Regions from separate parts of the Tumebacillus lipolyticus genome, predicted to be linked through region 1. Evidence: a T-box and tRNA genes for the amino acid it is inferred to sense, from the RefSeq annotation. Region 1 holds a T-box; the other holds one or more tRNA genes.

What was found. The T-box of region 1 lies ahead of trpS (tryptophan--tRNA ligase). A T-box ahead of a tRNA ligase gene usually reads a tRNA of that ligase, here a tRNA-Trp.
Region 2: it encodes a tRNA-Trp, which carries the amino acid that the T-box ahead of trpS (tryptophan--tRNA ligase) is inferred to sense. The anticodon was not compared.

Annotation. Positions count from the first base shown of each region.
Region 1 is NZ_JBHUIO010000007.1:538-9,262, forward strand. It holds gene topA (type I DNA topoisomerase) at 35-2,398, opposite strand; T-box leader at 2,507-2,751, shown strand; gene trpS (tryptophan--tRNA ligase) at 2,862-3,875, shown strand; gene ACFSOY_RS12330 (DUF1657 domain-containing protein) at 4,125-4,331, shown strand; gene ACFSOY_RS12335 (DUF421 domain-containing protein) at 4,389-5,249, shown strand; gene spoVAC (stage V sporulation protein AC) at 5,274-5,747, shown strand; gene spoVAD (stage V sporulation protein AD) at 5,754-6,776, shown strand; gene spoVAE (stage V sporulation protein AE) at 6,773-7,123, shown strand; gene ant(9) (aminoglycoside nucleotidyltransferase ANT(9)) at 7,688-8,473, opposite strand.
Region 2 is NZ_JBHUIO010000002.1:11,597-33,833, reverse strand. It holds gene ACFSOY_RS00250 (MMPL family transporter) at 1-1,978, opposite strand, end outside; gene sspK (small acid-soluble spore protein K) at 2,103-2,276, opposite strand; rRNA gene rrf (5S ribosomal RNA) at 2,731-2,847, opposite strand; tRNA gene ACFSOY_RS00235 (tRNA-Ile) at 2,873-2,949, opposite strand; tRNA gene ACFSOY_RS00230 (tRNA-Gly) at 2,955-3,028, opposite strand; tRNA gene ACFSOY_RS00225 (tRNA-Ser) at 3,032-3,122, opposite strand; tRNA gene ACFSOY_RS00220 (tRNA-Asp) at 3,145-3,221, opposite strand; tRNA gene ACFSOY_RS00215 (tRNA-Met) at 3,226-3,301, opposite strand; tRNA gene ACFSOY_RS00210 (tRNA-Val) at 3,320-3,395, opposite strand; tRNA gene ACFSOY_RS00205 (tRNA-Glu) at 3,468-3,544, opposite strand; tRNA gene ACFSOY_RS00200 (tRNA-Asn) at 3,549-3,624, opposite strand; tRNA gene ACFSOY_RS00195 (tRNA-Ala) at 3,629-3,704, opposite strand; tRNA gene ACFSOY_RS00190 (tRNA-Arg) at 3,734-3,810, opposite strand; tRNA gene ACFSOY_RS00185 (tRNA-Leu) at 3,834-3,916, opposite strand; gene ACFSOY_RS00180 (FAD-dependent oxidoreductase) at 4,373-6,076, opposite strand; tRNA gene ACFSOY_RS00175 (tRNA-Gln) at 6,423-6,497, opposite strand; tRNA gene ACFSOY_RS00170 (tRNA-Trp) at 6,521-6,596, opposite strand; gene ACFSOY_RS00165 (Hsp20/alpha crystallin family protein) at 6,848-7,399, shown strand; gene ACFSOY_RS00160 (hypothetical protein) at 7,448-7,657, opposite strand; gene hfq (RNA chaperone Hfq) at 7,759-7,989, opposite strand; gene miaA (tRNA (adenosine(37)-N6)-dimethylallyltransferase MiaA) at 8,035-8,976, opposite strand; gene ACFSOY_RS00145 (class I SAM-dependent methyltransferase) at 8,973-9,767, opposite strand; gene mutL (DNA mismatch repair endonuclease MutL) at 9,768-11,894, opposite strand; gene mutS (DNA mismatch repair protein MutS) at 11,895-14,642, opposite strand; gene ACFSOY_RS00130 (YlbF/YmcA family competence regulator) at 14,772-15,191, opposite strand; gene miaB (tRNA (N6-isopentenyl adenosine(37)-C2)-methylthiotransferase MiaB) at 15,188-16,660, opposite strand; gene ACFSOY_RS00120 (sensor histidine kinase) at 16,809-18,311, opposite strand; gene ACFSOY_RS00115 (response regulator transcription factor) at 18,301-19,002, opposite strand; gene ACFSOY_RS00110 (DedA family protein) at 18,981-19,589, opposite strand; gene ACFSOY_RS00105 (class I SAM-dependent methyltransferase) at 19,606-20,181, opposite strand; gene ACFSOY_RS00100 (SCO family protein) at 20,346-20,963, opposite strand; gene ACFSOY_RS00095 (cation diffusion facilitator family transporter) at 21,219-22,157, opposite strand.

The sequences.
Region 1 (8,725 bases):
GAGCAACCTGTTGCACTAGCTGCTCGGGATCTGATCATTTTTTCTTCTTCACCTGTTTATATCTCTTTTTCACGTCAGCAAATTCGAGCTCGTCGATCACCTGCACGCTTTCACTCCATTTGCCGGTCGTGCGACAGCGCGGGTAGCCAGAACACCCAAGAAACTTTTCTCCCTTCCCCTCGCGCAACACCATCACCGAACCGCACTTCGAACAGCATTGGTTGGTCACTTGCACAAGCTTTGGAACGTTTGCCATCGGGTTGCCTTCCTTGTCCACCTTCTGCACATGCTTGCACTGCGGATACCCGCTGCAGGCCAGAAACTCGCCATACTTCCCTTTGCGCAAGACCATCTGCTTCCCACACTTTTCGCAAGAATGCTCCGTTTCCACCGCCAGCGGCTCCGGCTTGCCACCCTTTCCATACGCAAACTTCGCCCGGCATTGGTAGCAATGATACTGCTTCACCGCCTTGCGCTTGCCTTTAGGTGTCACATCGCACAGATACAGCGGCTTGCTGCAGCTGAGACAGGGGACCTCCGTCTGCCCGCCGACCGGAACGATAAATTTGCAGGACGGATATCCGCCGCATGCGTAGACGAGGCCAAACTTCGTCGATCGCTTCCACAGCTTTTGCCCGCACGCCGGGCAGGGCAGCACCGTCTCCTCACCGAGCACCACTCGCTCAGCCGACTTCATCGCAAGCTCCAGCGCTTTGGAAAACGGGTCATAAAAAGTTTGAAGCATCCCCCGCCAGTCGCGCTCGCCTTCCGCCACCTGATCGAGCTGTTTTTCCATCTCCGCCGTAAACTCGACATTGATCAGCTCGGGGAAGTTCTCCACCAGCGTCTGGCTGACCACCTTCCCGATGTCGGTCGGATAAAAATTCTTGTTTTCGACCGTCACATAGTCGCGCGCCTTCAACACGGAGATGATCGACGCATAGGTGCTCGGCCGTCCGATGCCTCGCTTTTCCAGCTCTTTGACGAGGCTGGCCTCAGTAAAGTTGGCTGGCGGCTTCGTGAAGTGTTGCGAAGGCGTGATCTTCTCACAGATCAATTGCTGCCCCTCTGCGACAGGCGGCAACATCGGCTCCTCATCCGCCTTCTCCTCTCCCGCGTGCTTGCTGTCCCTGCCCTCTTCGTACAGCTTCAGAAAACCGTCGAAGATCAAAGTCCGCCCATTCGCCTTCCAGTCGAATCGTCCAGACTGGATGCTGACCGACACCGTATCGTAAATGGCGGCCGACATCTGACTCGCCAAAAATCGCTCATAGATCAGCTTGTAGACGCGGTACTGCTCCGGTGAAAGCTGCGATTGAACCCGCGCCGGGGTCAGATCGAGATGGGTCGGACGAATCGCCTCATGTGCGTCTTGCGCGCCACCTTTTGATCGATAGTTGGTCGGTCGTTTCGGGCGATAGTCCGCGCCAAACCACTCCTCGATCTTCCGGAGCGCCTGTTGTTGCATCTCCGGCGCCACCCGCGTCGAGTCGGTTCGCATATAGGTGATCAGCCCTGTCGGCTTGCCCTCGACGCTGACCCCCTCGTAAAGCTGTTGGGCAACTCGCATCGTCTTGGCCACATCGAAGCGAAGCTTGCGCGCCGCCTCTTGCTGGAGCGTCGACGTTGTGAACGGCGGTGCAGGATAGCGCTTTTTCTCCGCTCGCTCCACCTTCCGCACCACAAAGGTCTGCTCTTTCGCCTCTGCGACCACAGCGGCAGCAAGATCCGCTTGGCCGATCTTCGCCTTTTTGCCGTCGATCTTCTCCAGGGCACAGGTGAAGAGCGGCGCTTGCGGATCGGTGTGCACCTGCGCCTTGATCTCCCAGTATTCTTCCGGCTTGAACTGCTCGATCTCATCGCTCCTCTGCACGATCAGCCGCAGCGCCACCGATTGCACGCGCCCCGCCGATAGCCCATGTTTGATCTTGCGGCTCAAAAACGGACTGAGCTTATAGCCGACCAGACGGTCCAGCACCCGCCTTGCCTGCTGGGAGTCGACCAGGCGGTAATCGATCTGGCGCGGGCTCCGCATCGCTTGCAAGATCGCATTTTTGTTGATCTCATGAAACAGCACGCGCTCGATGTTGCGATTGCTCGGGCGCAACAGCGCCTCCAGATGAAAGGCGATCGCCTCGCCTTCGCGGTCAGGGTCGGTGCTCAAGATGATTCGGTCGGCCGACTTGGCGAGCGAGCGAAGCTCTTTGACGACCGCCGTCTTTTCCTTCAAAACTTCATACTGCGGCTGGAACTGATTGTCCACCTCTACGCCGAGCCCACTTTTGGGCAGATCGCGCACATGTCCCATCGAAGCTCTGACAATATATTCTTTTCCCAAATAGGAATTGATCGTTTTCGCTTTTGCAGGTGATTCTACAATGACGAGATGTTTTGCCAACGTCAACCCAACATCCTTTCGAACAAACATTCTCCCCCCAGTATACCACGCATGAAAAAATGCAGTTGCGTTTTTCCGGCATGGGGAGTAGAATACTAACAATTTCACATGTTTGCGATGATGAAGAAGAGTAAGCATCATTGATACTTCAGAGAGCTGACGGACGGTGCGAGTCAGTGTGGAAATGTTGCTGAATGGCCTTCGGAGCTCCCAGACCGAACCGAGAGAAGTAGGCTCTGGCGGAGATGTCTCACCGATACAAGAGACTAGGTATTGTAGTCGAGTACCGAAGAGTGAGTTTGCGCTGCTGCGCAAGCTAATAAAGGTGGCACCACGGGTTCTTCGTCCTTTTTTGGACGAAGGCCCTTTTTTATTTTCGATGTCAAAAGGGAGTGATTTCGCATGAGCGATGGCTGGTGGTTCTTTCACACTGTACAACCAACAACAATTTGGAGGGATTTTGATGGCTAACCAACAGACGCAACAAAAACAGATCGTAACTTCTGGAATCCGCCCGACCGGCGAACTGCACCTCGGCAACTACTACGGTGCTCTGCTCAATCTGACCCGCCTGCAAGACCAGTATGACGCCTACTTCTTTATCGTCGACCTGCATTCGCTGACGACGCATCCGAACTCCGCTGACCTGCGCCGCAACCTGATCGGCGTCGCAAGGGATTATGTGGCGGCCGGGCTCGACCCGGAAAAGTGCGCGCTGTATGCGCAGAGCTCGATCTCCGATCTGATCGGCGAGCTGCACACCTATCTCAGCATGGTGATGCCGCTCGGAGAGCTGTTGCGTTGCCCGACCTTTAAGGAGAAGGCGAAAAAGCATCCTGACAACATCAACTACGGTCTGGTCGGCTATCCGGTCTTGATGGCGGCAGACATCCTGATCCATAAGGGCACCCTCGTGCCGGTGGGCGAAGACCAAGTGGTTCATCTGGAGATGGCGCGCACCATCGTGCGCCGCTTTCAGCAGATCTATGGCGACCTCTTTCCGGAGCCTCAACCGCTGATTGAAAATGCTGTTCGCATCCCCGCGCTCTCCGGTCAAGGCAAGATGAGCAAATCGGATGCGCGCGACTCGTATATCTCGATGCGAGATGAGAGCGATCAGATTCAAGCAAAAGTGAAAAAAGCGTACTCTGACCCCGCTCGGGTCTATAAGCATCAGCCCGGTCATCCGACGATCGAAGGATGCAACATCTATCACCTTCACTCCTTCTTCACAGAGGCTGATCTGCTGGACGGCCTTGCTGCTCAATGCCAACAGGCGGCCATCGGATGTGCAGATTGCAAACATCATCTCGCCACTTCGCTCACCTCGATCGTCGAACCTTTTCGCGAGCGCCGTGCGCAAGTGTCGGACGATGATGTTGTGGACATCCTGACGATCGGCGGCCAAAAAGCGCGCGCTTCTGCTGAGCTGGTTCTGGCAGAAGTCAGGAGCGCGATGGGTCTCCGCACGTTTTAACTCCCACAAATTCAAGCTGGTCGACGCGCCCTTCAAACAGGCCGCGTCGACCAGCTTTCCTTGTAAGGCCCTCCGCTAAAACGGGAGGGTCTCTTTGCTGTGTCCGCGCATCTTTGCTTTTCAAACAAACTCTGCCACTCATTTGCAAAACGTGCGTTCAGAGCGACGGCGTCCCACCGCGATCTGACCTGCAAACGAATAAATACCGCCCTGTTGTAGATTCTATACTTGTCAAAGGAGGTGACCGTCATGACGATTTCACAACAGGTAAAAACAACTGTGGCTTCTCTGAAAGGCGCTCAGGCGAATCTGGAATCATTTGCACTCGCAACGCAAAACAAACAAGCAAAACAACTGTATACACAAGCTGCTCAAGACACGCAGACCATTTTGCAAAACCTTGAACAGCGTGTCACGCAGCTGGAGAAGGAAGAACCGCAATACAAAGGATTTTAAAATTGCCTGAACATGGAGGGAGAGGACGATCCTCTCCCTTTTTAAGGAGGAGGTAGCATGCCAGATTGGCTGAATATACTCATCCGGTCCTTGGTATCGATCGTCTTCGTTTTTATACTCACGAAGCTCATTGGCAAACGTCAGCTCTCCCAGATGACGTTTTTCGAATACACCGTGGGGATCGCGCTCGGCGATCTGGCGGCGATGATCGCAGATGATCTCAGCGGCCCTATGTACAAAGGCATCCTCGCGATGTCTGTCTACGCTGGCTTTCCGATCCTGCTCGGATGGCTTGCCCTCAAGAACAAGTCGGTTCGCAATTTTGTCGAAGGGAAAGCGACGATTCTGATCAAGGACGGCAAGGTGATGGAAGACAATCTCAAAAAAGAGCGGATGTCTTCTGATGAACTGTTGGAGCACTTGCGGTTGAAAAATGCATTTCGCGTGGCCGACGTCGAGTTCGCCTTGATGGAACCGAATGGAAAAGTGAGCGTCCTGATGAAATCACAAAATCAACCGATCACGCCAAAGCATCTCGGCGTGACTGTCGCTCCTGAGACAGAGCCGCAAACGGTGATCATGGACGGGAAGATTCTCGACGAGTCCCTCGCGACGCGCGGTTTTAACCGCGGATGGCTGAACACCGAACTCAACAAAGCTGGCGTACTGCTGGAAAATGTATTCATCGGCCAGGTCGACACGAACGGCCAGCTGTTTCTCGACCTCTTTGATGATCTGATTCAAGTTCCGCAACCTCAGACCTTGAAGCTTACATACTTGACCTTACAAAAATGTCAGGCTGACCTGGAAATCTTCGCGCTATCTGTACAGGACGCCGCAGCGAAAAAAAGGTACGAGCAAGAGGCAGCACGGCTGAAGCAAGTTTTGGACGACGTTACACCTCTCTTGACTCGCTAGATCAATCACAGGTGGTGCAAGGCGATGGCAAATCAGAAAAAGCAGAAATTGACCCCCACTCAGCAGCAATACCAAACGCTTGCCAAAAAGCATGAACCTGAAATCCCCTTCATCAGCCGATTTCTCCGCGCCTTTTTTGTGGGCGGAATGATCTGTGTGCTCGCTCAAGGTATTCAGGAGTGCTTCATCCATTTTTTCGACTTTAATGAAAAGACAGCGAGCAATCCGACCGTTGCGGTGCTCATCTTGATCTCCGTACTCCTCACCGGGTTTGGAGTATACGATCGGATTGCGCAATGGGCAGGGGCTGGCACCGCTGTTCCGGTCACCGGATTTGCCAATTCGATCGCATCGGCCGCGCTGGAACACAAAAGCGAAGGGTATGTGCTCGGGGTCGGCGGCAACATGTTCAAACTGGCAGGTTCTGTGATCGTCTTTGGCGTTTTCGCTGCATTCGTCATCGGGGTGATCCGGACACTGATCTCGATGGGAGGCTGATCATCGATGAAACAAGGGCATCAAACATGGTTGTTTCCGAGCAAGCCCGTGATTCTTTCCTCAGCTGCGATCGGAGGCCCGCTTGAAGCTCAAGGACCGCTAGCCGATGATTTTGACACGCTCCACGGCGACATGCTGTTGGGCCAAAGCAGTTGGGAAAAGGCGGAGAAGACCCTGTTGGAAGAGTGCTGTGACAAAGCTATCGAGAAGGCGGGGCTGACAAAAGAGCAGATCGAATATTTTCTCTGCGGCGACCTGATGAACCAGATCGTCTCCTCCAGCTTTACAGCCCGCACGTTACAGACTCCATTTCTCGGGCTGTTCGGAGCGTGTTCGACCTCGATGGAAGGCCTTGCTCTCGCTTCCTTAATCGTGGATAGCCAATCTGCCGACTATGTGCTGACCGCGACGAGCAGCCATAACTCCTCCGCCGAAAAACAATACCGCTATCCGACCGAATACGGTGCGCAAAAACCCCCCACGGCGCAATGGACGGCAACAGCAAGCGGGGCGGCCGTCGTCGGACGTGAGGGTGCAGGTCTTCGCGTCACGTCGGCCACCATCGGACGAGTGGTCGACATGGGGCTGACTGATCCGTTCAACATGGGTGCTGCGATGGCTCCGGCAGCCTTTCATACGATCGAGTCCCATTTTCGCGACCTGCAGATCTCCCCGACCGCCTATGATCTTGTCGTCACCGGAGATCTGGGGCGTGTCGGGCATAGCATCCTCTCCGAGATGTTTCAACAGCATCAGATCGAGATTCCACCAGAGCGATACAGAGATTGTGGGATGATGATCTATGGAGAGAATCCGAATGTCTGGTCGGGGGGCAGTGGTTGCGGGTGCTGCGCTTCTGTCACGTACGGTCACCTGCTGCATCGGATGAAAAGAGGGGAATGGAAACGAATCTTGGTGGTTGCGACCGGGGCTTTACTATCTCCGCTTACGTTTCAGCAAAATGAATCGATACCTTGCATCGCCCATGCTGTTTCCATCGAAGCGGAATCGGAGGAGGGAGTGCAATGATCTTTTTGTGGGCGTTTCTCGTCGGTGGTGCCATTTGCGTGGTCGGCCAGTTTTTGATGGATGTGATGAAACTTACCCCCGCCCACACCATGTCGACGCTCGTTGTGGCCGGGGCGATATTAGGAGGGTTCGAGCTGTATGATCCGTTGATCAAAATCGCCGGAGCAGGCGCATCGGTGCCGATCACAAGTTTCGGCAACGCGCTGGTGCACGGTGCGCTGCAGGAAGCGCAGAAAGATGGATTGGTCGGCGTATTGACCGGCATTTTTGAAGTGACGAGCGCAGGCATCTCAGCTGCGATCGTCTTCGGCTTTCTCGGTGCGCTCGTGTTTCGTCCCCGGGGGTAGTTGTGATCTATTGTTTCGCTCCCCTCAACTTAACGGTTCGACTGTGTGACTATGGTCAGGAGAGCCTCTGCTACAGAAATTATGAAAAAGCTGTCGCGCCCCTCAAGACGCAACAGCTTTTTGTCATTTGCAATGGAGGGATCAGCTATCAAATCTAGCTCATTTCTTCTCGATCTGCAGACTGCCAACCTCCAAGAGCTTATGATCCCATATATTTCCTCTTGCCAAAAGATAAAAGACCCGGTCATCAGATCGGGTCTCATCTCGCCTCGTGGCGTCTTACTCTTTTGGAACGCTACGGTTCAAGTACCATCTCTCCACTTTCGCTCCAGTGGCTCTTCACTCCGCTTCAAACGCGGCGCCTTTTCTATTTCCTTTTCGTATTCAAAATAAAAGGCTCTTTTCTATAATATTGTTGCTCACTTGATTTCCATAGAAAAGCAAAGCAAAACCCACCATCCGTTATTGGTTTTGCTCAATTTTCTAACTACCGCACCCATTTGTTTAAGTACATTGCTTCACAATCTCTTCTTATTTTCGTGTTTTTAAGTCTTTCAAACACGTTCAGATACTAAGATGTGACTCTATAGAGTTTTTCATATGATTAACGAGTGCTATTACCTCGCTGTCCAGTCCTTCCCACTTATCAACATACTCTCCGCGATAGGCTTTTCTTGCTAAGTTGAGTAAAATCGCATGCTCTTTAGGCAACTGAGGTATAGCCCATTCTGCAGCCATATCTTTTGATGAGATTTCACCAACAGCCACTGTCAGCCACATTCGTGCAAGGGTTAAAATTACGTTTCGTTCGTCGCCCTTGATGCCCTCAATTAATCCTGGCAAAGATTCCATAATCGCCCTTCGAATATGTGTCATCGGCACGGGTTCAAGTATATCAGAAGCATCAGAACCAAAAAGAGAAACGCTATTCATTCTCACTTGTGCTAAAACAATAGCCAAATCAGGGTCATAAGTTGGTTCCTGAATCTGTCCATTCTCAAACTCATCCCTGAGCCATTCACCATAGATATATTCATTTTTTGGCGGAAATCGCCAGGGGACAACATCTCCATGGTTTATTACCGTGACTTCAAGTGGTCGCACAGAATCTGAATTTCCTATCTTTCCGGATATATGCATTAGTCTGTCTGTCAGTTTTCTGCGAATCACTTCAGTCAAACTTTTATTTACAACCACTAGGACATCTACATCACTATTAATGCGTAAGCCACTAGTTACTGCAGAACCAAATAGATATACCCCGACTATTGCACTGCCAAGCAACTCCTCTACAACTTTAAATGCTTGGATCGCTTCCTTCGGTATTTTTTCGTTATTCAAGTCACTCACCAACCACAAGCTCCTTTTGTTTAAAATGTAATACTTTCTTAAGTCAAAATACTCATATATGTAGTTTGACTACATAAACAATACTGCTGGTTAGTGCAATTCTCAAGCCATCTTGAATGACCACACAGGGAGGGGAATATGGCATTCCTACATGACTCAAGCACGATTGAGTGTTTCTTTGCGTTCCTGCTCATATGTTTGTGCAACGAAAAGCTCATAAACATTCGCCCATTTCATGCGTACATCCCCTTG
Region 2 (22,237 bases), on a different contig from region 1:
TCCCATGGTTGATCTGATGCAGCCCTTCCTGCGCAGAGGTCAGCCCTTGCGCCACACCTTGTTGCTTGAGCAGCAAAGCTTGGAAGGTGGGGTCGTTTGCCAGCTGCGGATAGGCTGCCAGCAATTTTTGCAGGTCGCTCGACATCGAGCCTGCCGTCTGCGTCAGATCGCCGAGCCCTTTTTCTGTCGCTTGCAGACCTTGCTCCGTCTGGGAAAGCCCACCTTGTACAAGGCTGAGCCCACTTTGCATCTGCGTTGTGTTTTCCTTCATCAGACCAAGCCCGTCGCCAAGCTCTTTAAACTTCGGCAAGCCAGCCTGCACGTCTGCCGCGCCTTTTTGCAGACCGTTTGCGATCTGCTCGGTGCCAGACGCCGCTTCCCGCTGTTTCGAAGCGAGCGTGTTCAGTCCGGTCTGCAGTTCGTCGATGCCGCCGGAGCCCTTCGTCAGCTCGCTTGCCGCTTCGGACAGGCCGTCCTTTAGCTCGGTGACCCCAGACTTCATATCGCCGAGCGCATCGTTCACTTGGCCGAGCTGATGGGTGAGCACAAGCTCTTCCAGCTGTTGACCGAGCGGTCGAGCAGCGCTGCGCACCTCTTTCACGTTCGGCACAAGGCTGACGTTTGCAGAGATCTTCTCCAGCGCTGCCAGACCTTCTGCGGTGCGCATCGATTCATCGCTGGTCACAGCCACCGTCACCGGGAACATCTCGCCAGAAGAAAACGCGTTTTCGATCGTGCGGAATCCTTTGACCGAGCCGATCTCCGGATCGATCTCGGCGATCTCGTCAAACGACCGCTGATTTTGAAACAACAGGCTAAACGGTGCAAGCACGATCACCGTGATCAACAGCACGAGCAACGGTTTTCTCGAAACGAGACCTGCCATGCCTTTCCACAGTTTGCTGTCACCATGCCCTTGACCTGGCTTGATCTGGAACGGCCAATACATCTTCGGCCCCAAGATCACCATCAAGGCTGGCGTCAACGTAAGCCCTGCGATCAGCGTTGCCGCCATGCCGATCGCCACGCCGACCGCCGACTGATAGAGGCCAAATTTAGCAAACCCGATCATGAAAAAGCCGATCAGGACGGTCGATGCGGAAAAGATGACCGTCTTGCCGACTGTCCGCATCGTTTTTACCAACGCGTCCACCCGGTCTAACCCGTTCGCCAGCTCCTCTCGGAAGCGATGGATGAGCAGAATGCAATAGTCGGTACCCGCGCCGAACAGCACGGCCACCAGAAACGTCTCTGTAAAGGATGAGACGGGCATTCCAAACTCGGTCGCCAGCGCGACGAGACCTCGGGATAGCACGAATGACAACCCGATGGTCAAAAGCGGTACGAACGGTGCGATCGGCGAACGGAAGACGAGCAGCAGAATGCCGAGCACCAGACCGATCGTCAGGTATTCTGTCTTGCGCAAACCGTTTTGCGAGGTCGTCATATAGTCTTTCATGATCGCCGCGCCGCCAGTCACGTACGCGGTTGCGCCTTCCGGTGGTGCCTCCAAACGTTCGCGAACCTTGTCAACGCTCTCCTGCGTCACTTCTGCCGCATCTTCGCGCGGGAAGCCGACCAAGAGCATCTGCGTCGATTTGTCTTTGCTTTCAAACTTGTCGGCCAACAGCGGTTCCTCAAAGGCTGTTTGGGTATTTTGGATGCCGAGACTGTCCTTGTCTCGCTTCAGCTCTTCCCATTTGTCTTTCAGCCATGAGCGGTCGCTGTCGGTCAGTCCGCCGTCGCGGTGCATGACGACGATCGCGGTCGATTGCGCCTGATCGTCTCCTGCAATCCTCTCCAGCAGTTGCTTCGCCTGCTCCGATTCTGCATCGGATGGCACAAAGGCAGTTTCGGTCTCCTGCACGATCTTACCTAGATCTGGCAGGACAAAGATCGAACCTGCGACCAGCGCCACCCACAAGATCAGCACAAACCAGCGAGCTTTGGCCAAGCTGCGAATCCATGCTTCGATCAAAGGTCTCTCCCCTCCTCTGATAAAACAATGACATGGTGTCATTTCCAATCACAACTGTACTATACCTCCCAAAATGACACCGTGTCAACAAAAAACCTGAGCGCGATGGCTCAGGTTGAAAGACTCATGAGTTTTCATTTGGAAAATCGTGATGCGTTGCTCCTTCGTGCATCCGCTCTTGCGGGCGCGGTGCGATCGAACCGTCTGGTCGAAGCGGTGCGTATTCCGATTTTGCCTTTGGGTTCTTGAAACGCTTCGGTCCGCCAAAATTGCCCGGGTGGTTGTCTTTGTTGCGCATGTATCGATTCCCCCTTTCCAGTCTATCGTTCCCGAGCGGAAAGGAGAACATGAGCTGTTCATGAAGGACTGCGCTCCGAACGCGGCACTTCTTCTACTTCCTCTGCAAACAAAAAAGACCCGATCTTTCAGATCGAGTCTTTTCTCGCCTAGCGGCGACCTACTCTCCCAGGACCCTGCGGTCCAAGTACCATACCTTCGCTTTCGCTTCGGTGGTTCTCCGCTCCGCTCCGAACGCGGCACTTCTTCTACTTGCTCTGCAAACAAAAAAGACCCGATCGATCAGATCGGGTCTTCTCTCGCCTAGCGACTACCTACTCTCCCAGGACCCTGCGGTCCAAGTACCATACCTTCGCTTTCGCTTCGGTGGTTCTCCGCTCCGCTCCGAACGCGGCACTTCTTCTACTTCCTCTGCAAACAAAAAAGACCCGACCTTTCAGATCGAGTCTTTTCTCGCCTAGCGGCGACCTACTCTCCCAGGACCCTGCGGTCCAAGTACCATCGGCTCTGCGGAGCTTAACTTCTGTGTTCGGGATGGGAACAGGTGTGACCTCCGCGACATTGCCACTAGACTATGGGGATGTGAAATGTAACAAATGGTGGGCCCAAGAAGATTCGAACTTCCGACCTCACGATTATCAGTCGTGCGCTCTAGCCAACTGAGCTATGGGCCCATAGATGGAGCGGATGATGGGAATCGAACCCACGCTGTCGGCTTGGGAAGCCGAAGTTCTACCATTGAACTACATCCGCAGATGGCGGAGAGCAAGGGATTCGAACCCTCGATACTGTTTCCAGTATACTCCCTTAGCAGGGGAGCGCCTTCGACCAACTCGGCCAACTCTCCGTATCATTCTTACTTGTAAATATGGCGGAGCTGACGGGATTCGAACCCGCGGTCTCCTGCGTGACAGGCAGGCATGTTAGGCCTCTACACCACAGCTCCAGCTTGGTTGCGGGGACAGGACTCGAACCTGCGACCTTCGGGTTATGAGCCCGACGAGCTGCCAACTGCTCCACCCCGCGACAATATTAGGTTAAAAATGGTGGAGGTTGACGGGATCGAACCGCCGACCCTCTGCTTGTAAGGCAGATGCTCTCCCAGCTGAGCTAAACCTCCGACGTACAGGACGTACTAGTGCCAACGTTGCGACAGGACGTCGCGTCCTTAGTTGGCCTTCCTTAAAAAACATGGTGACCCGTACGGGATTCGAACCCGTGAATGCCGCCTTGAAAGGGCGGTGAGTTAAGCCGCTTCTCCAACGGGCCATGATGGCTCCCCGAACAGGACTCGAACCTGTGACCATCCGATTAACAGTCGGGCGCTCTACCAACTGAGCTATCGAGGAATCTTGGTGGAGATAAGCGGATTCGAACCGCTGACCCCCTGCTTGCAAGGCAGGTGCTCTACCAACTGAGCTATACCCCCAAGTGTCGACACTCACGTGCCGACTTTTATGGCGTGCCCTAAGAGATTCGAACTCCTGACCTTTTGATTCGTAGTCAAACGCTCTATCCAGCTGAGCTAAGGGCACAAAATAGGTTGCTTGTGAAAACATGGTGCGGATGAAGGGACTCGAACCCCCACGGTCGCCCGCTGGAACCTAAATCCAGTGCGTCTGCCAATTCCGCCACATCCGCTCACAGCTTTTACGCTTCGACAGGAACACTTTTTCCATCAGCCACTCAGCACCGAGTGCCCAGTGTTGCCTGCGAAAACTAATATACATGATTTTCACGGAAGATGCAAGAGGTTGTGTGTAAAAATATTTTCCTCGATTGTGTTGCGCTTTCCTTTCCGTTATTCTGGCAGACTCCAATTGATGAACAGCCTTCTGATTATCGCCCTCTCTTCTCTGCAGAGATCCTCTTTTCGGATCGTCTCTGACGGTGGTTCACCGCAGCTCGCATCCCCAGCCTTCGACCTCAAAGCGAATGGCAAACGCCGGCTATTATATAGTGACTGTCACGACTCACCTGCTTCCGCTCGCCAATGCGCAATCGACATTGCACCCCCAGTCTGACGCAACCGATCTTCAACAGGTTCCCCAAACGCAAGAACATCCGGTTCGCGACGGAACCGGATGTTGTCGGCGCTTACTTATCGAGACGCGCACCTGTGCTGCTCAGCTTCGCTTGGACACTCGAAATGTCGGAGGAAGTGAAATACAGCGGGTTGACGCTGGTGTTGACCGCGTGTGCAGCCGCCACACCTGCCGCATCCCCGAAGACGGTCAGGTTGGGCAGGACGCGATGCTCCGACCAGCCGTAAGATGAGGTGCCGACCGCATAGCCCGGTAGGAGCAGGTTGGCGACATAGCTGGTGGTCAGCGCTTTGTAAGGCACGTACGCCGGGTTGTTGGCAGGCGTCGACGAAAGGTCGGGGCGCAGCGCGTTGGTGACCGGCCAAATATAACTGCCCGACGCATTTTTCATGTCGCTATACTTGTAGGCGTTAATATCCGAGTTGTAGAAGGACAGCCCGATCCGCGTGCTGTAGTTTCCGGTGTCCGTACCGGTTGTCGCACTGTTGCCCGCGCCGATGCTCTCGCTTGTCGTCAACTCATAGTTGGAGTTCTCCGTGCCGTTCGCGTTGCTTGTCGAGCTGTTCGAATTGTGAATCGACTCGCGCAGGTACATCACATCGCCGACGACCGGTTTGCCAGACAGATCGTAGACCAACTGCGCATTTTCGAGGCCTTTGAACTGTTTGAGCGCCGTCAAAAAGCTGGGAGTGGCGATAAAATCACGCGCTGCAACCCAAGCTTGATCGACCGTCTTATAATCGGAGCGCATGTTGCTCGGAAAGCGCGAGGTTCCTCTGTCCTTTTCGTAGGCACGTCCGTCAACGTTGAACACGAGCAGCGTGTTGACCCACCATTCGCCGTTGGAGATGGAGCTCGGACCGTTTTCCGCGATGTTCATCGGCTTGATCGCATACCCTTGCGGCCCCCAGGTGTCGTTGAATGATTTGACGGTCGCCGAGGTGTTGAGCGTATCTTTGCCGCCGTACAGCGCCCGTGCGCCTGTCGACGAATCGACGGTGAAGATCATGTCGCCATTCGTATAGGGGTAGCTTACCCCGGTTGGCCAGTTCACATTTTTCACTTTAAACATCAGCGTTGTCGCCTGCTGACGCGCTTTGCCATTGACGCCCGTCTCATCCGCATCGAGATAGTTTGACGGCCAGTCGAAACGTCCGGTCGTTCCCCCCCAGTTCGAGAGGCGTGCAAGACGCCCTTCGTCAGATGCATCGATAAACACATCTCCTGTCACCGTTCTCGTGGTGGTGCCAAACGTGACATAGCCTGTCGTCGAGTTGCGGACTACATTTTTCAGGTTGAGCCCGGTCACGCGATAGGGCGATGTGGCGGTGGTCATGCTCTCGATGTCAGAGTTCCAGATGATCGAAAGGTTCGAATACTTCGCAAGGTCGGACGCCATTCTGCTCGCCAGCGTGTCGGTGTTGTAAAACTGCCCGACTTGTGAATACCACCAAGCGAAAGTGCCTTTCTGCGGATGATCGGTCGTTCCCAGACTCGGGCTATACCATTTTTTTGTGTCGTAAAAGTTTTGACCGCCAACAGTCCCCAGCCCTCCAAGTTTGCTCGAAGTTCCTGGCGCGATCAGGATGACTTGATGCGTCGGTGCGTTCGATGCTGCTTTTGCGGCAGCGGCCACACCTGCCATCGTATCACCATAGATGACGATCGTCTTCGCCTCTGCTGCCGTCGCAAACAGCGGCACTGCCAGCACGGTAAGAATGGTGATGGAGGAAAGCGATTTTGCGATTTTTTTCAAGAAAACCAACCCTCCACAAAACAAATTTTGATTGTACCTCGATAGTATAACGTTTATATGTATTTGTAAATTATAATTTTCATAAAATATAAGCCAGGTAATCCAACTCCCTGTGCAACAACCGCGAACACCAATCGGTCTCCCTAACCTCGATGATCCGGCTGAGCATCAACCACTACCGATCCACCTCCTCTCCACCCTTTTATCACTTCACGCCATAGCTGATGATCTGCAAACACAAAAAAACCCTTCACTCGCATACTCGATGCGCCGCAAAGGGGTGCTTGTTCGGACGATTCGATTGGTTCCTGTCGCTTGAGTCACTCGATACGAGCAACATGGAAGTTGGCTGGGGAGGAAGGGATCGAACCTTCGCATGACGGAGTCAAAGTCCGTTGCCTTACCGCTTGGCGACTCCCCATCGAGCGAGATTGTAATAAAAGTTGGCAGGGGCAGCAGGACTCGAACCCACGACATTCGGTTTTGGAGACCGACGTTCTACCAACTGAACTATGCCCCTGTATCATTGCTGGGATTTAATCTAACACATCCCACTTACACCGTCAAGATGATTTTGTCCATCTGACGAAAACAAATGTATCATGGGACCTGACCTCTTTTCAAGCTCCTGAACCGAAAAAACGCTTCAAGAGCTTCATTTTTCAGCCGAGATTTTTCATTTTCTGCTTCAGAAGCGCTCCTTCACGGTCGCACCTTTCCTGCTCTTTCTAGCATAAACTGCACATGATGAAGGAAGGTGAGGTCGGAACAATGGTGAACAACAACGGAAGTCAGTTTGAACAGATGCGCAACGTTGGCAACATGAATGAATCTCTCCGCCGAATGTTCGGCCCGCAATTTTTACAAAACGTGATGAAGCAATTGCCGATGACCGAGCTGAACAAACTGCAGTCGATGCCCGACTGGCAAGGTTTGTTCGGTGGACAGGGTCTGCACGGCACCGATGTCACACAGGGGCTCATGCCCCCTCGAATCGATATCTATCAGACCCGGCAAGAGGTCGTCGCGGTCGTGGAAGTGCCCGGTCTCGAATCGGCGAACGATGTCAAAGTGGACGTCCAGCCTGATCAGCTCACCGTCTCCGGCAATCTCGCCGGACGGTTTGGGAATTTCAGCCAGGATCGATTCCACTTGAACGAGCGCTTTCGAGGTTCTTTTGAGCGAAGCGTCTCACTTCCACATCGGGTGCGCCCCCAGCAGACGCGCGCACAATACAAGAACGGCCTGCTTGAGATTCGGATGATCAAAGACATGCGCAGGGGGTCCAAACCTCGCGGCCACAGCGTGCCGATCACCTTTTGATGCACCGGAAAGGAAAGGACCGCATCGACTACATGCGGTCCTTTCGCGCTATGTCCAGATGTCTTCTCCTGCGAACAGATCGGCATCGGACGGCTCTTCGACATCGATCTCTCCGGTCTGAAACGCCTCGTGATACCAGTAGGCCAGTGAATCGACCGCATCGGAGACGGGGAGCTTCGCCGTCTGGACATCTTCCAGGATCGAGAAGATATGATCGACGCTCATCTCCGGCAGCTGCTGATCTTCCTGTTTCGGCACAGATGTTCACCTCACACACGCCTAGCTTTCCCCAAATCGAGCGAAAATAAAAAAAGAAGTGCTCCAAAGGAACACTTCCCAAGCGTTTTCTATCTCAACGCTTATTCAGCAGCGTGGAAACTAACGTTTTTCATTGGGGTAAACGTAGAGATCGCGTGCTTGTAGACCATTTGCTGCTTTCCTTCTGACTCGACGATGATCGTGAAGTTGTCAAACGCTTTGACAACCCCGCGAATTTGAAATCCGTTCACGAGGTAAATGATCACCGGAATGTTATCCTTGCGGATTTGATTCAGAAAGTGATCTTGGATATTAATCTGTTGTTTGTTCAATGTATTTACCCCCATCTCTTTTTTTATATGGTATTCGTACCCCTTCTATGAAATTCCTTCTAACAGGAGTTGGATTTTTTGGATACGATCCCTTTCTTTCGTTTTCTCGACATCAAACCAGCAGATTCGCTCTTCTCTGCGCCACCAAGAAAGTTGACGCTTCGCATAGCGCCGCGAACCCTGTTTGACCGATTCGATCGCTTCTGCAAGCGTCAAGCGCCCTGCCAAGCAGTCGGCGATCTCTTTGTAGCCGATCGCCTGCATGCTTTGCAGGTCGCGATGATATCCTTGGGCCAGCAGATCTTCCACTTCGTTTCGCAATCCTTGCTCGATCATGATCTCCACCCGCCTGTTGATCCGCTCGTACAGCTCCTGCCTGTCCTCAAGGTTCAGACCGACCAACACCGGCTCGTACATGCCTTCGTTCGCTTGGTTGCCGAACGATTGTGACATCGGCACACCTGTTGTGTGATGCACCTCCAAAGCGCGAATCACCCGCTTGATATCATTGGGGTGCAGGCGATCTGCTGTCACAGGGTCCATTTCCTGCAAGCGCTTATGTAAAAGTTCGCCACCCTGCTCTTCCGCTTGTTGCCAGAGCTGCTGACGAAACTCAGGATCTTCCTTCGCTTCGGTAAAATCCATCGGGTCGATCAGCGATTTTACATACAGCATCGTGCCGCCGACGATGATCGGCAGCTTGCCGCGTTGATGAATGTCGCGGATCACTCGATCTGCATAGCGTTGAAACTCCACCACCGTAAACGGCTGGTCAGGATCGACCAGGTCGAGCCCATGATGGGGGATGCCCTCCATCTCGTCTGGTCGAATCTTGGCTGTGCCGATATCCATCCCCCGATAGATCTGCATCGAGTCGGCCGACAAGATCTCGCCATCAAACGCTTTGGCACAGGCGAGGCTCAGCGCCGTCTTGCCAACTGCAGTCGGTCCGACGATGATCAACACTCTCAATTTTTCCTTCTTCATCTGCCCGCTCCCTCCAGATCAATCACGCCATAGTTGGTCGAACCGGAAGATTTGCGCAACAGTTTGAACCCTAGCCGCTCAAATTCTTTCGAGTACCAGCGCTCTTTCATCACGATGCGCCGCCTCGCCACGCGCTTCGCTTCCGCAATCGCTGCTGCGGTGATCGGGCGGTCATCGCCTAAGACGCGCATCGGCTCGATCGCATGCGATTTTTCGACGGTGCGGCGAAACATCGGATCGAAGTAGACGATATCGACAGAGCGATCTGGCAGCGTTCGCATGTAGTCGAGATGATCTGCACAGATCACCTCGACGCGTCGCATCGCCGCATTGACCGCCTTTACATCAACTGTGACCTCCTGCAGACCGCGCTTGACCAAATAGGCGATCACATTTGATGATTCGATGCCGATCACTCGCCCGCTCTCACCTGCAACATGCGCAAAGACGATCGAGTCGGAGCCAAGCCCGAGTGTGCAATCGAGAATCACATCCCCCGGACGAGCATCCGAATATTCGATTACGATATCATTGTCGCCAGATGTCAGCCGCTTAATTCTCGTATTTGCCATGCTTGGATGAAAAAAGAATTCCTCCTCGCCGATGTGCAGCTTGACGCGCTCCGACACGACGAGCAACGGATCGCCGTAAATCTCTTGCATCTTGCCCAAGCCACGCTTTCGGCGCTCCACATATACGCCACCGATCTCCGCCGCGTACTGCTTTGCTTGCGCCACATATTCATCGCGCGCTTTCAATCCGGTCGTGACCGTAATCGTTCGATTTTGCAACTACATCACCCTTTTAAATTGCTTCTCCAGATCATAGGTCGACATGTGGATGATGATCGGTCGACCGTGGGGGCAGGTGAACGGATTTTTTAATTCCCTCAGCTGGTCGCACAGGGCGATCATCTCCGGCATCGACAACCAGCGGTTCGCTTTGATCGCCGCTTTGCACGCTTTGCTGATCACCTTGTCCTCGATCAGTTGCAACGGATTTTTCGTGCTGCCCTCTTGCAGCAATTCGTCGATCAGCTCTTGCAACAGCCCTTGCGTGGGCAGCCCTTCCCAGATGTCTGGCACCGAGCGGATCAGGAACGTTCTGTCGCCGAAGCTCTCCACTTCGATCTGACATTCGGCGAGCGCTCCGATCTTCTCTTCCAGCCTCGCCGACTCTGCGGCTGTCAGTTCGAGCGTCAGCGGTACCAGCAGCGGAAGCGGACGAATTTGCCTTGTCGACAGCTTTTGTGAAAACTTTTCAAACAGCACTTTCTCATGCGCCGCATGTTGGTCGATCAGATACAAGCCGGTATCATCCTGCGCCACGATGTACATGCCGAGCACCTGCGCCACCGGCTGAAACTGTGGCAAGTTCGGTCGCTGTTCCCGCTCCCCTGCACGCTCCTCGCTCTCGATCGTGCCCTCGCGCATATCGTTGACGCTAACATCCTGTCGCTCATCGATCGCCGAGTTGCTCGAATCGATCTGCCCTGCCGATCGCTCCATGCGGTGCGAGCTGCTCTCCTGCGCTCGCAGCTCGGCACTCGCTTCCTGCCCGCGGGCGAACGCATCTGGCGCCGCCCCCTGCACCGCAGTTGGAGAGCTCACATCTGCGTTCTCACCAGCTTCCGGTCGACTATATGCTCCGAGCGCAGCTTCCACCTGCTGACGGGAGAGCGGCTGGTCTCGCTCCCGCTCTTTCGCACCGTAAAAAGTGGACGGTGTTTCGCGGACGAGCGCACCGCCTTGCGGAAGCGGTTCTCTGTACCGCGGCCCGTTTGCCCCTGCTGACGCGCTCGGGCGGACGTTGTCCGGCGGCTCCGACTCCTGCCTCGGCGGCGAGATCACCCGCAGGTCCATCTTCTCCTGCAACATCTTTTCCTTCGGTTCATTCTGGTACGACTTGGCGGTGGCCTTCGGAATAAAGGTCTGACCCTTTAACGCTTCTTCCACCGCCTGTTGCACGGCCGCCATCACATCTTTTTCCTGCGAAAAGCGAACTTCCAACTTGTTCGGATGGACGTTCACATCGACAAGTCCCGGATCGAGCGTCAGGGACAGCACGACCACCGGATAGCGATTGATCGGAAGCAAAGTGTGGTAGGCTGACTGCACCGCGTTGAGCAGCTGGTAGCTTTTCACAAACCGCCCATTGATGAAAAACGAACAATGATTGCGATTGGCGCGGTTTAGCTCAGGGAAGCCGGCGACGCCTTCGATCTTGTAGTCGTACGTCTCCCATTGCACCTGTACCATCTGCCGCGCGAGGTCGCTTCCATAGATCGCCGCCACCGCGTGGAGCAGCTTCCCATCGCCCGGCGTTTGAATCACCTGCCGCCCGTTGTGGTACAGGCGAAACGAGATGTGCGGATGGGCGAGCGCCATGCGGTTCACATAGTCGAGCACATGCCCGAGCTCCGTCTGGATCGACTTTAGATATTTCAATCGCGCTGGCGTGTTATAAAACAGATCGCGAACGGCGATCTCCGTCCCTTTTTTGGCCGCACACACCTCATGGGCGACCAGTTTGCCACCTTCGATCACGACCCGCATCCCCTCGTTCGCCTCTTGGGTTCGTGTCTTGACTTCCACCTTGGCGACAGAGGCGATCGAAGGCAGTGCCTCCCCTCGAAAGCCGAGCGTCCGAATGCGAAACAGATCTTTGTCTGTGCGAATCTTGCTCGTCGCGTGGCGCTCAAACGCTTTGAGCGCATCTTCTGTCCCCATGCCGATGCCATCATCGGAGACTTTGATCAGGTCAAGCCCGCCCTGCTCAATTTCCACCGCGATCGTCGAGCTCTGCGCATCGATCGCATTTTCCAGCAGCTCTTTGATCACCGAGGCGGGTCGCTCCACCACCTCACCGGCTGCGATCTTGTTGGCGAGCAGGTCGCTCAAGGTTTGAATCGTTCCCATCTATTCCGCACCACCCCTCGCTTTTTGGTGAAGCTGGTAGATCAGGTTGATCGCATCGAGCGGCGTCAATCTCATCACATCGACGCTGCGCAGCTTCTCGACGATCTCATGCTCCAGCGTCGCATCGCCAAACAGGGACAGCTGCAGGGTAGAAGAATCATCCTTCTCTTTCCCTGCCCGCTTCTTGCCCTTCTGCACCGCCTCTGGCGCAACTGACCGTCCCTCATCTTCTGTCTCCACCTGTGCGGCTGCCACAGGCTCTTCGCGCAAGATCATCGCACCGCCGAGCGGATCGGGCTGTGCATACCCTGTCGGTCGCACATCAGACTTCCCCTGTTCAAGCTCCGCAAGAATTTCGCGCGCTCGCGCCAAAACTTCCTGCGGCAGCCCGGCCAGCTTCGCCACTTGAATCCCGTAGGAGCGGTCTGCCGCTTGGGGGAGAATCTTCCGCAAAAAGACGATCCCCTCGCCTTTTTCCTGCACGTGCGTCGAATAGTGGCGCACGCCTGCAAACGATTCGGTAAACGTTGTCAGCTCATGGTAATGGGTGGCGAACAGCGTCTTGGCACCCACCTGCGGGTTTTCGTGCAGAAACTCCACCACCGCCTGTGCGATCGAGATCCCATCGAACGTCGAGGTTCCCCGCCCGATCTCGTCGAGGATGATCAAGCTTTTTGGCGTGGCATGATGCAAGATGTTGGCCAGTTCCACCATCTCGACCATAAAGGTCGACTGACCACCTGCGAGATCGTCAGACGCCCCGATGCGGGTGAAGACGCGATCGACGATCCCGATCTGCGCTCGATCTGCCGGCACAAAGCTCCCGATCTGAGCGAGCAGCACGATCAGCGCCACCTGGCGCATGTAGGTCGATTTCCCCGCCATGTTCGGGCCGGTGATCAGCGAGATCTGGTTGCTTCCGTTGTCGAGCACCGTGTCGTTGGCGACGAACGGCTCCCCTTTTAGCATCGCCTCGACCACCGGATGCCGCCCTTCGATGATCTCGATGCGGTCGTCCGTCATGATCTCAGGTCGCACGTAGCGGCGCTTGCTCGACACGGTCGCGAGCGACTGCAACACGTCGACCAAAGCGATCGACTCGGCAGCCAGCTGAATGTTGGCAAGCCAGGAGGCCACCTCATCGCGCACCTTGACGAACGTCTGGTATTCCAGGTCGATCAGCTTCTCTTCCGCTTCGAGGATCAACGATTCCTTCTCCTTGAGCTCAGGCGTCACATAGCGCTCCCCGTTGGTCAGCGTCTGCTTGCGCTCGTAGGTATCCGGCACATATTGCACATTGGCGCGCGACACCTCGATATAATAGCCAAACACTTTATTGAATCCGACTTTGAGCGACTTGATGCCCGTCTTCTCGCGCTCCGCAGCTTCCAAGTTGGCAATCCAGCGCTTTCCTTCACGGCTAGCCTGCTTCAGCGTATCCAAATAGGGGTCAAATCCGTCGCGAATCACGCCCCCATCTCGCACCGACACAGGTGGCTCGTCCACGACAGCGCGCTCGATCAGATCGACGAGCGGAGCGAAGTCGACGATCCCCTCCGCGATGCTGGTCAGCAGTGTAGCAGCCGTCCCCCCCAGCCGCTCCTTCAGGTCGGGCAAGATCGACAGCGACGAGCCGATCGCCTGCAGATCCCGCGCATTGGCAGACCCGTACGCGACCCGCGCCACCAAGCGCTCCAGATCGTAGACCAGATTGAGCAGTTGGCGCACATCCTCCCGCAGCAGCAGGTGGTCGTGCAGTTCTTCTACCGAGTCAAGGCGCTCCTCGATCCGCCGCTTGTTCGCCAGCGGCCGCTCCACAAAACGGCGCAGCAGCCGACCGCCCATCGCGGTCACCGTCTCATCGAGCAGCCCTAACAGCGCCCCGTGCTTGCTCTTGTCGCGAAGCGTCTCGATCAGCTCCAAGTTGCGACGCGAGAACGAATCAAGCGTCATATATTCGTCGCTGGTGATATAGGAAGGCATCTTCAAGTGACCTAGACTGCGCTTTTGCGTCGACAACAGATAGGTGAGCAGCATGCCGGCAGCCGATATGGCGAGCGGGTGCTGTGCCAAGCCGAACGAATCGACGGAGATCACGCCAAAATGTCCGAGCAGCGCTTCGCTCGCCCGGTCCTGGCGATGTGTCTTCTCGCCTGCTGCGGTCAAGACGGTGCGCAAAAGCTCCTTGATCGTCAGGGCATACTCGCTCTGTTCTTCACCAGCTGGAACGACCACTTCGGCCGGTTGGAAGCGCATCATCTCATCGAACATCGCTTGCTCATCCTCATGCTCGACGACAGACAGCTCCCCGGTCGACAGGTCGCAAAACGCCAAGCCATAAGCGCCGTCCTTCGCGGTGACCGCCGCCAGATAGAGGTTGGCCTTCTCTTGAAGCGCTTTGCTCTCCATCACCGTGCCCGGTGTCACCACGCGCACGATCTCGCGGCGCACGATCCCTTTCGCTGCGGACGCGTCTTCCACCTGGTCGCAGATCGCCACTTTGTACCCTTTTTCCACCAAGCGCAAAATATAGTTTTCTGCCGAATGATGGGGCACTCCACACATCGGGATCTTTTCATCCGATCCGCCAGCCCGTCCGGTCAGCGTGATTTCTAACTCGCGCGCAGCTGCCACCGCATCGTCAAAAAACAGCTCATAAAAGTCGCCGAGACGGAAAAACAGCAACGCATCAGGCACTTGCGCTTTTGTGTCCATATACTGTTGCATCATCGGTGTGTACTTAGCCATTCATATCCTCCCGCTCTCCTCACATTCCTGTCCATTATAACAAATGTCAGGAAGAGAAGTCCTCTTCTGCTGCAAGCAAAAAGTCTGATCCCTCTGCAGAGGGATCAGACTTTTCCGTTCGTACATGCATTACGCGTGACAGGAGGTCGAACCGCCTTCACAGCCGGCATTTCCAGATGTGCCATCACAGCCGGTCGATGGGCAGGAGCCGCAACCCCCTTGCTGTTCCAGCAAGATGTCGAGGCGGTCGGACAGCGTTGCGGTCAGAATCTTGGTCACATGGGCGACCACATCGGACAGCCCCTGTTGGGCCACCGTGAAGTGGCGCACCACATCGAGCCCTTCCAGACGGTCGAGCAGATGATCGACCTCGCTGCCTTGCGCTTGCTTTTGCTGAAGGTCTGCGATCAGATCTTGCGCTTCCTGATGCTTTTGCAGATCGCGCTCCGCCTGCTTGAAGATCGACATCTCAAGCGACTTCGTGACCATTTCGCCGATCTGTGCGGCGCGCTCGCTCAGCTCTTTGTGTGCGGTGAGAATGTCGCTCATACTTGCACCCCCTGCGGCAGCGCTTCTCCGCGCAGATACCATGTCTTCGCTTCGGTGATCTTCACATGAACCAGTTGGCCGACCAGTTCGTCAGCGCCGGTGAGATGAACCAGTTTGTTCGACTCGGAACGAGCTTGCAGCACTTCTGCGTTCGTTTTCGACTTCCCGTCGATCAGCACTTCCAACACTTGGCCGACCAGCTTTTGGTTCTGTTCGAAGGAGATTCGATCTTGCACTTCGTTTAGGCGATAAAGGCGCTGTTTCTTTTCCGCTTCCGTCACATCGTCTTGCAGGCGAGTTGCTGGCGTCCCGGCGCGCGGCGAGTAGACGAACGTGTACGCGCCTTCATAGCGCACCTCTTCCAGCAGCGATACGGTCTCTTGGAACTGCTCTTCCGTCTCGCCGGGGAAACCGACGATGATGTCGGTGGTCAACGCCACATCGGGGATGCGCGTGCGAATCCGGTTGACCAGATCGAGATATTCCTCGCGCGTATAGCCGCGCTTCATGCGGCGCAAAACTTGCGAAGAGCCCGACTGCACCGGCAGATGAATGTAGTTCGGAATCTTCTTGTGGCGGGCGATCGTATCGATCAGCTTGTCGGTAAAGTTCCACGGGTTGGAGGTGGTGAAGCGAATGCGCTCGATCCCTTCCACCTGTGCGACCAGTTCGAGCAGATCGGCAAAATCGACATTGCCGAGGTCGAGACCGTAATCGTTGACGTTTTGGCCGAGCAAGGTGATCTCCTTATAGCCTTCTTCTGCCAACTGCTTGATCTCCTCGACCACATCTTCTGGCAGGCGGGAGCGCTCTTCCCCGCGAGTGAACGGCACGATGCAGTAGGTGCAGAATTTGTTGCAGCCATATTGGATGTTCACCCAGGCGCGCACATCGTCCTTGCGAACTTTTGGCAGGTTTTCGATCGTGCCTTCGTGAGCAGCATCCCATACGTCGAAGATCGTCTCTTTGCTGTGGTGCGCCTGTTCGATCAAGCTCGGCAACACGTGGACGTTATGCGTTCCGAACACGATGTCCACATGCGGATGTGTGACGCGAATGCGCTCGCGCACAACGTCCTCCTGTGCCATACAGCCACAGAGGCCGATGATCAAGTTCGGATTTTTTGCTTTCAGCGGTTTCAAAGTCCCGAGGTTTCCCCAGACTTTGACCTCCGCGTTTTCCCGGACCGCACATGTGTTGTAGAGGATAAAATCGGCATCGAGCATGTCTTTAGCCGGACGGTAGCCCATCTCCTCCAACATGCCAGACATGATCTCCGTATCGTGTTCGTTCATCTGACAGCCATGCGTGCGGATGAAGTATGATTTCCCTTCGCCCAGACGTCCGACTTCCTTCGCGATCTCGCGATAGTCGACGCGCTGGCGCTCTGCGATCGTCGGTCGATGCGTATCGGCAGCATGCTGGTCAAGGTCGTCTATATGAATGAATCCCTCATTGTTTGCGCTCATACAAATCCCCTTTCTCTTTCTTCCATGACTAAATGCCATTATATCGAAATTCGAGAGGGAAATACAGTGGTAGGATTCTCGTTTCACCGCTCTGACACACCTGCCAATATCATCAGGTCCTGATGCGACGATCCGAGTGGACGAACGTTCACAACTGCCGCTCCGCTTGTGGTTCTGCCACTGGCAACCATACGTAAAACGTGATCACACCCGCGTTGCTCGTCGCCCAGACCTTCCCGCCGTGCAGATCGACGATGCTCTTGCTGATCGCAAGGCCGAGGCCCGATCCGCCACTGTCTGTCGAGCGAGACTGATCCAGCCGATAAAAGCGCTCGAAGAGGCGTTCCAACTGTTCTTGTGCGATGTCGTCTCCCCTGTTTCGCAACAGGAGCAAGGCACCTCCGTCTTGCTCTTGCAAACAAAGCTCCACCACGCTCGGCTTGTGGCTGTACTTGATCGCATTGATCAGCAGGTTTTCGAAGACGCGAACCATCTTCTCCGGATCGAGATCGACCGAGAGCTCCCGTTCGGACAGCTTGCTGACCAATTGCAGCTCGCTCTCCTCCAGCAGCGGCACATACTCTTCGCTGATCTGACCGACCAGCTCATTGAGCGAGACGATCTGCTTGGCCAACCGAACGTCATGATGGGACAGCTTGGTGTACTCGAACAGGTCTTCCACCAGTCGCTGCAACTGCTCCGACTTCCCAAAGGCGATGCGCAAATATTCCCGCTGTTCTTCCGACGTCTTCGCACGACCCTCGTGCAGCAAGCGCAGATAGCCGATGATCGAGGTGAGCGGCGTGCGCAGATCGTGGGACACGTTGGAGATCAGCTCGTTTTTCAACCGCTCCGCCTTCCGCTCTTCTTCGATCTTCGCCTCCAGATCCTCCGCCATCTGATTGATGCTGTGTGCGAGGATGCCAAGCTCATCTTCTCCCCTTTTGCGGACGCGATGGCCGAGCTTTCCTTGGGAGATCACCTTCAGCTCGCGCGACAGCTCTTCGATATAGTCTGTCTTGCGCTTGGTGATCTGATAGAACAAAAACAGAAAGATGACGACGAACAGCAACGCCCCTGCCTCGGTGAACTTCTCCCCCTGTTGCACTTCCTCTCTGGGAATGCCCGTGCAGATCAGATAGGCTTCCTTGTCCACAAATTCGACCGGATACAGGGTGACGAAGGCTGACGTTTGATCTAAAAATTGAGTTTGGTTGCGCTGCTCCATCACTCGGCGCAACAGATCGGATAAGTTTACGCTTTCCCGACTCGCGTTTTCCGATCTGATCATCACTTCGCCCTTCTCATCGACGATGCGAAAAGTTGCCGTATTCGCCAGAGTGTCGCGCTCTCCGTCGTTCAGCAGGTTTTGAATTTCGCTCTTTTGGCTCGCCGGATCGAGCGGATACAATTCTTGCACCCGGTTGATCACACCCGCTAAATGCTGGGTCTGATGCTCCATTTCCTTCATTCCGGTATACGTTTCGACGTAGCGACTGGCAAACTTGTCCTCAAGCAGCTGGATGATCACGATCTCGATGGCAGCCGCAAACGCCAAACAGAACACAAAGGTCAGGATCAGTTGAGTCCGCAGACTTCGCTGAACACGCTTGACGAGATTCTTGATCAGGCCGACCAGTCTACGTCTCAATTTTGTATCCCACTCCCCACACCGTTTTGATATACTTCGGCTTGCGACTGTTCTCTTCGATCTTTTCCCTGATTTTTCGAATGTGGACCATCACCGTGTTGTCGGAGCGATAAAACGGCTCTTTCCACACTTTTTCATAGATGTGCTTCGCGCTGAACACCATGCCGCGGTTGCGAGCGAGCAACTCCAAGATGTCAAACTCGGTCGGTGTGAGTCGCACGTCCCGCCCGCCGACGCGAACTTCGTGCGTCGCGGTGTTGATCAGCAGATCGTCCAGCTCGATCTCATTCTCCTGTCTGGGCTGAACGGGCGCTCTGTTGATCCGCACATAGCGGCGCAATTGGGATTTCACGCGAGCGATCAGTTCAAGCGGATTGAACGGCTTGGTCATATAGTCGTCCGCTCCGGTGCTGAGCCCGTGGATCTTGTCCAGATCTTGCGACTTGGCGGAGAGCATGATGATCGGCATGTCTTTTTGCTCGCGGACTTGTAAAGTAAAGGTCAGTCCATCTAGTGTAGGCATCATGATATCGAGGATGATCAGGTCGACATCCGTATTTTCGAGCAGGTCGATCGCCTGTTGACCATCCTCCGCTTGCAGCACCTGATACCCTTCGTTTTTAAGATAGATCTCGATCAGATTGCGAATCTCTCTTTCATCATCGACGATCAATATCGTCTCTTTTTCCAAAGGAACTCCCTCCTTGAAACCACAAACAGGATCGCACCTGCGCCAAGCAACGCATAGAGCGCATACATGCCGTAGGTGGTGACGGCAGACGCGATCGCTTCCGCATATCCGCCAAACAGATAGCCGAGGGCAAAATAGAGCGAGGTCCAGATCAGCCCGCTCGTGTAGGAATAGAGCGCATAGCGGGCAAAGCTCATCTTGCCTGCCCCGACCAGATAAGGCACGATGTGCCGCACCACCGGCAACAAGTAGGACACGCAGAGCGCAGCCGGGCCATAGCGGCGGAGCAGCCGTTGGGAGCTTGCTAGGTGCTTAGCCCATTTCGGCTTGCTGCCGATCTTGTCGAGTATCGGCGCCCCTGCCCGCCGACCGATCAGATAGCCGAGCGAAAGGCCCGAGACGACGCCGAGATAGGTCAGCAAAAAGGCGGGCACGCTGTGCAACAGCCCGGTTGACGCGACGAACCCGCCAGCCATCACCACACTCTCATCGGGGATCGGCAGCCCGATGATGCCGAGCCAAAGGGCGAAAAATAGCGCCAGATAGCCGTACTGCCCAATCCATCCAAGCAACAGCTCCAGACTCATTTTACCATCTCCCCCTCTATTTTCGGCAGACGTAGACGAACGCCGGCGGAACATTTAGCGGCACGAAGTCGACCTTGACGCTCGAAAAGCGCTGTCGCAACTGCTTTCGCATCTGCAACGAATATTGAAAGGCGATGAACAGCCCCCCTGGACGCAACGCGCTGACCACTTCGTCGAGCAGTTTATCGCGCAGCGACTGCTCAAAGTTGGCAAACGGCAGACCGGAGATCACACAGTCGAGCTCGCCCATCTTGCTGATCGAAAGCGCTTGGTTCAGCTCGGTCGCATCGCTCCAATAGTTCAGGCTGGGCCACCTTTCGATCAGCCGGTCGCGCATCGCATCATCATATTCGAAGATGATCGCTTTACCGCCCTGGCTCAGGCGATCGTAGATCGCGCGCGTAAACACGCCGGTGCCTGCTCCTAACTCGGCGATGCTGTCGACCTCATGCCAAGGAACATGGCTCATCATCTTGCGCGTCAGATGTTGTGAACTCGGTAGGATCGATCCCACCTGTTTGGGTGCGCTCAAAAATTTGGAAAGAAAGACCCATCTATCGAAAGTTGTAGAATCTGCTGTCGATTCGAACATTTTTTTCATTCCCCCTTTTCGTCTTGTTCACATCCTATCGAAAACTTCTTAGGACAAAAGAGGGGAATTTCTTAAGAAAAACTGAAGGGATCGCGTTCAGTCTGAAACAAAAAAAGAGTGAAGCGATCCGCCCGATGTCGTCAGATCGCTTCACTCATATTATCTTAGAAAGAAAAGAATCCCTTTTCAAGCGTCTTGATGTCTGCCAGAATCTCCTCGCGAGGCATCTCTTCCCCCATCGAGTAAATCTTGCGGATCTGGTTTTTCTCGTCGATCAAAAACAGGGAGCGCGAAGAGTGGATGAAGCTTCCATCCGGTTGCTTTTCCGCGTAGACCCAGTAATCTTCGACAACCTTCTTCGTGGTCGCCACATCACCGCGCAGAATCGACCATCCGTTTTGATCGATGCCCATCGCCTCCGCGTGCTTCTTCAAGACTTCAGGCGTATCTCGCTCCGGATCGAAGGTGATCGTGACAAACTCTACATCTTTGCCGAACAGACCGTCCTCTTTCAACTGCTTCTGAATCTGCACAAGTTGCGCAGTCGTGGTCGGACAGACGTCCGGGCAGTTGGTGAAGATAAACTCGACGATCTTCGTCTTGCCTTTTAGATCGCTGAAGGTCACATCTTTGCCCTCTAAGTTTTGCAACGTGAAGTCGGGCGCGTCGCTTACGATCTCCAGCTGATCGGCAGCCGATTGTTTCCAGAGCCAAAGCCCCGCTACCAGCGCGATCACCAGCAGAATGATCCCCGCCACCCATACTTGTTTCCTGATCCTCATCGTGCTTGTCTCCCTTCAGTCAGCAGGGTTCGTCGTGGACGACGAAGCAGATCGTTATGTCCTGAGCCGGTCGGCTCTTTTTGAACTCCGCCCCGCTAGCTTCTCTCCATCTCTCTCTCGTTCGTGTACACATGAACAAATGTTCATGGACAATGTATCTCGAATCGGATTGACCGTCAACCATGTTGCCACCGATATCAGTTACCAAATTTCGAACAAAGCACGATTTTGCTCTTTTTCATGCCGGGTGCGGCTCTATCGGTGCGAATGATCGCTTTGCGCTGGGCAATCGTGCAGGTCTGTTCGGCCGTTCTTCGTTTCGATCTGAATGGTGGTGTGCGTTAAGCCGAATCGCTCCTTCAACACCGCTTCCAGATTCCGCAACACCTGATCGCTCTTGCTCGCCTCATCGATCACCACATGACCGCTCATCGAGAGAAAGCTGGAGGTGATCGTCCACACATGCAGATCGTATACGTGCTGGACATGAGGTACGGATCGCATCGCTTCCTTGACCTCCCCCAGATCGATCTGCGCAGGGACGACTTCCAACAACACCAGCACAGTATCTTTCAACAGGCGGAAGGAGCTGATCAGCACCAACACCCCGATGATCACGCTGATGATCGGATCGGCATACTTCCAACCGGTGAACATGATGACCAGGGCCGCGCCGATCGCGCCGACCGAACCGAGTGCATCTCCGAGCACGTGCAGGAGCGCACCGCGCACATTGAGGTTGTGCTTGTGTTCGCCACCGCGGGCGAGGAACCATGCGCTGATCAGGTTGGCCAGCAATCCGATCACCGCCACGACGAGCATCAATCCGCTCTGCACCTCAGGTGGATCTTGAAAGCGCTCATACGCTTCCCAAAAGATGTAGATTGTGACGAGAATCAGCGTGAGCGCATTGAACAGCGCAGCTAAAATTTCAGCGCGGTGCAGCCCAAACGTACGGCGCAACGTGGCCGGCTTTCGAGCCAGCCAGATGGCGATCAAGCTGAGCAACAGCGCCGCCACGTCGCTAAACATATGGGCCGCATCGGAGAGCAGCGCCAAGCTGTTCGTCATGATCCCCCCGATCAACTCTGCTACAAACACGCCGCCTGTGATCACAAGCGCGATGGTCAGCGAACGCTTGCTGCCGTCTCCATGATGGTGATGATGATGTCCATGTTTATGATGGTGTCCCATGCCATTCCCTCCTGCACGATGATTTACGGGATTTTCTACGCGGTCTCTCTTTTGTGTTGCTTTTGTCGTTTCGTTTCCAT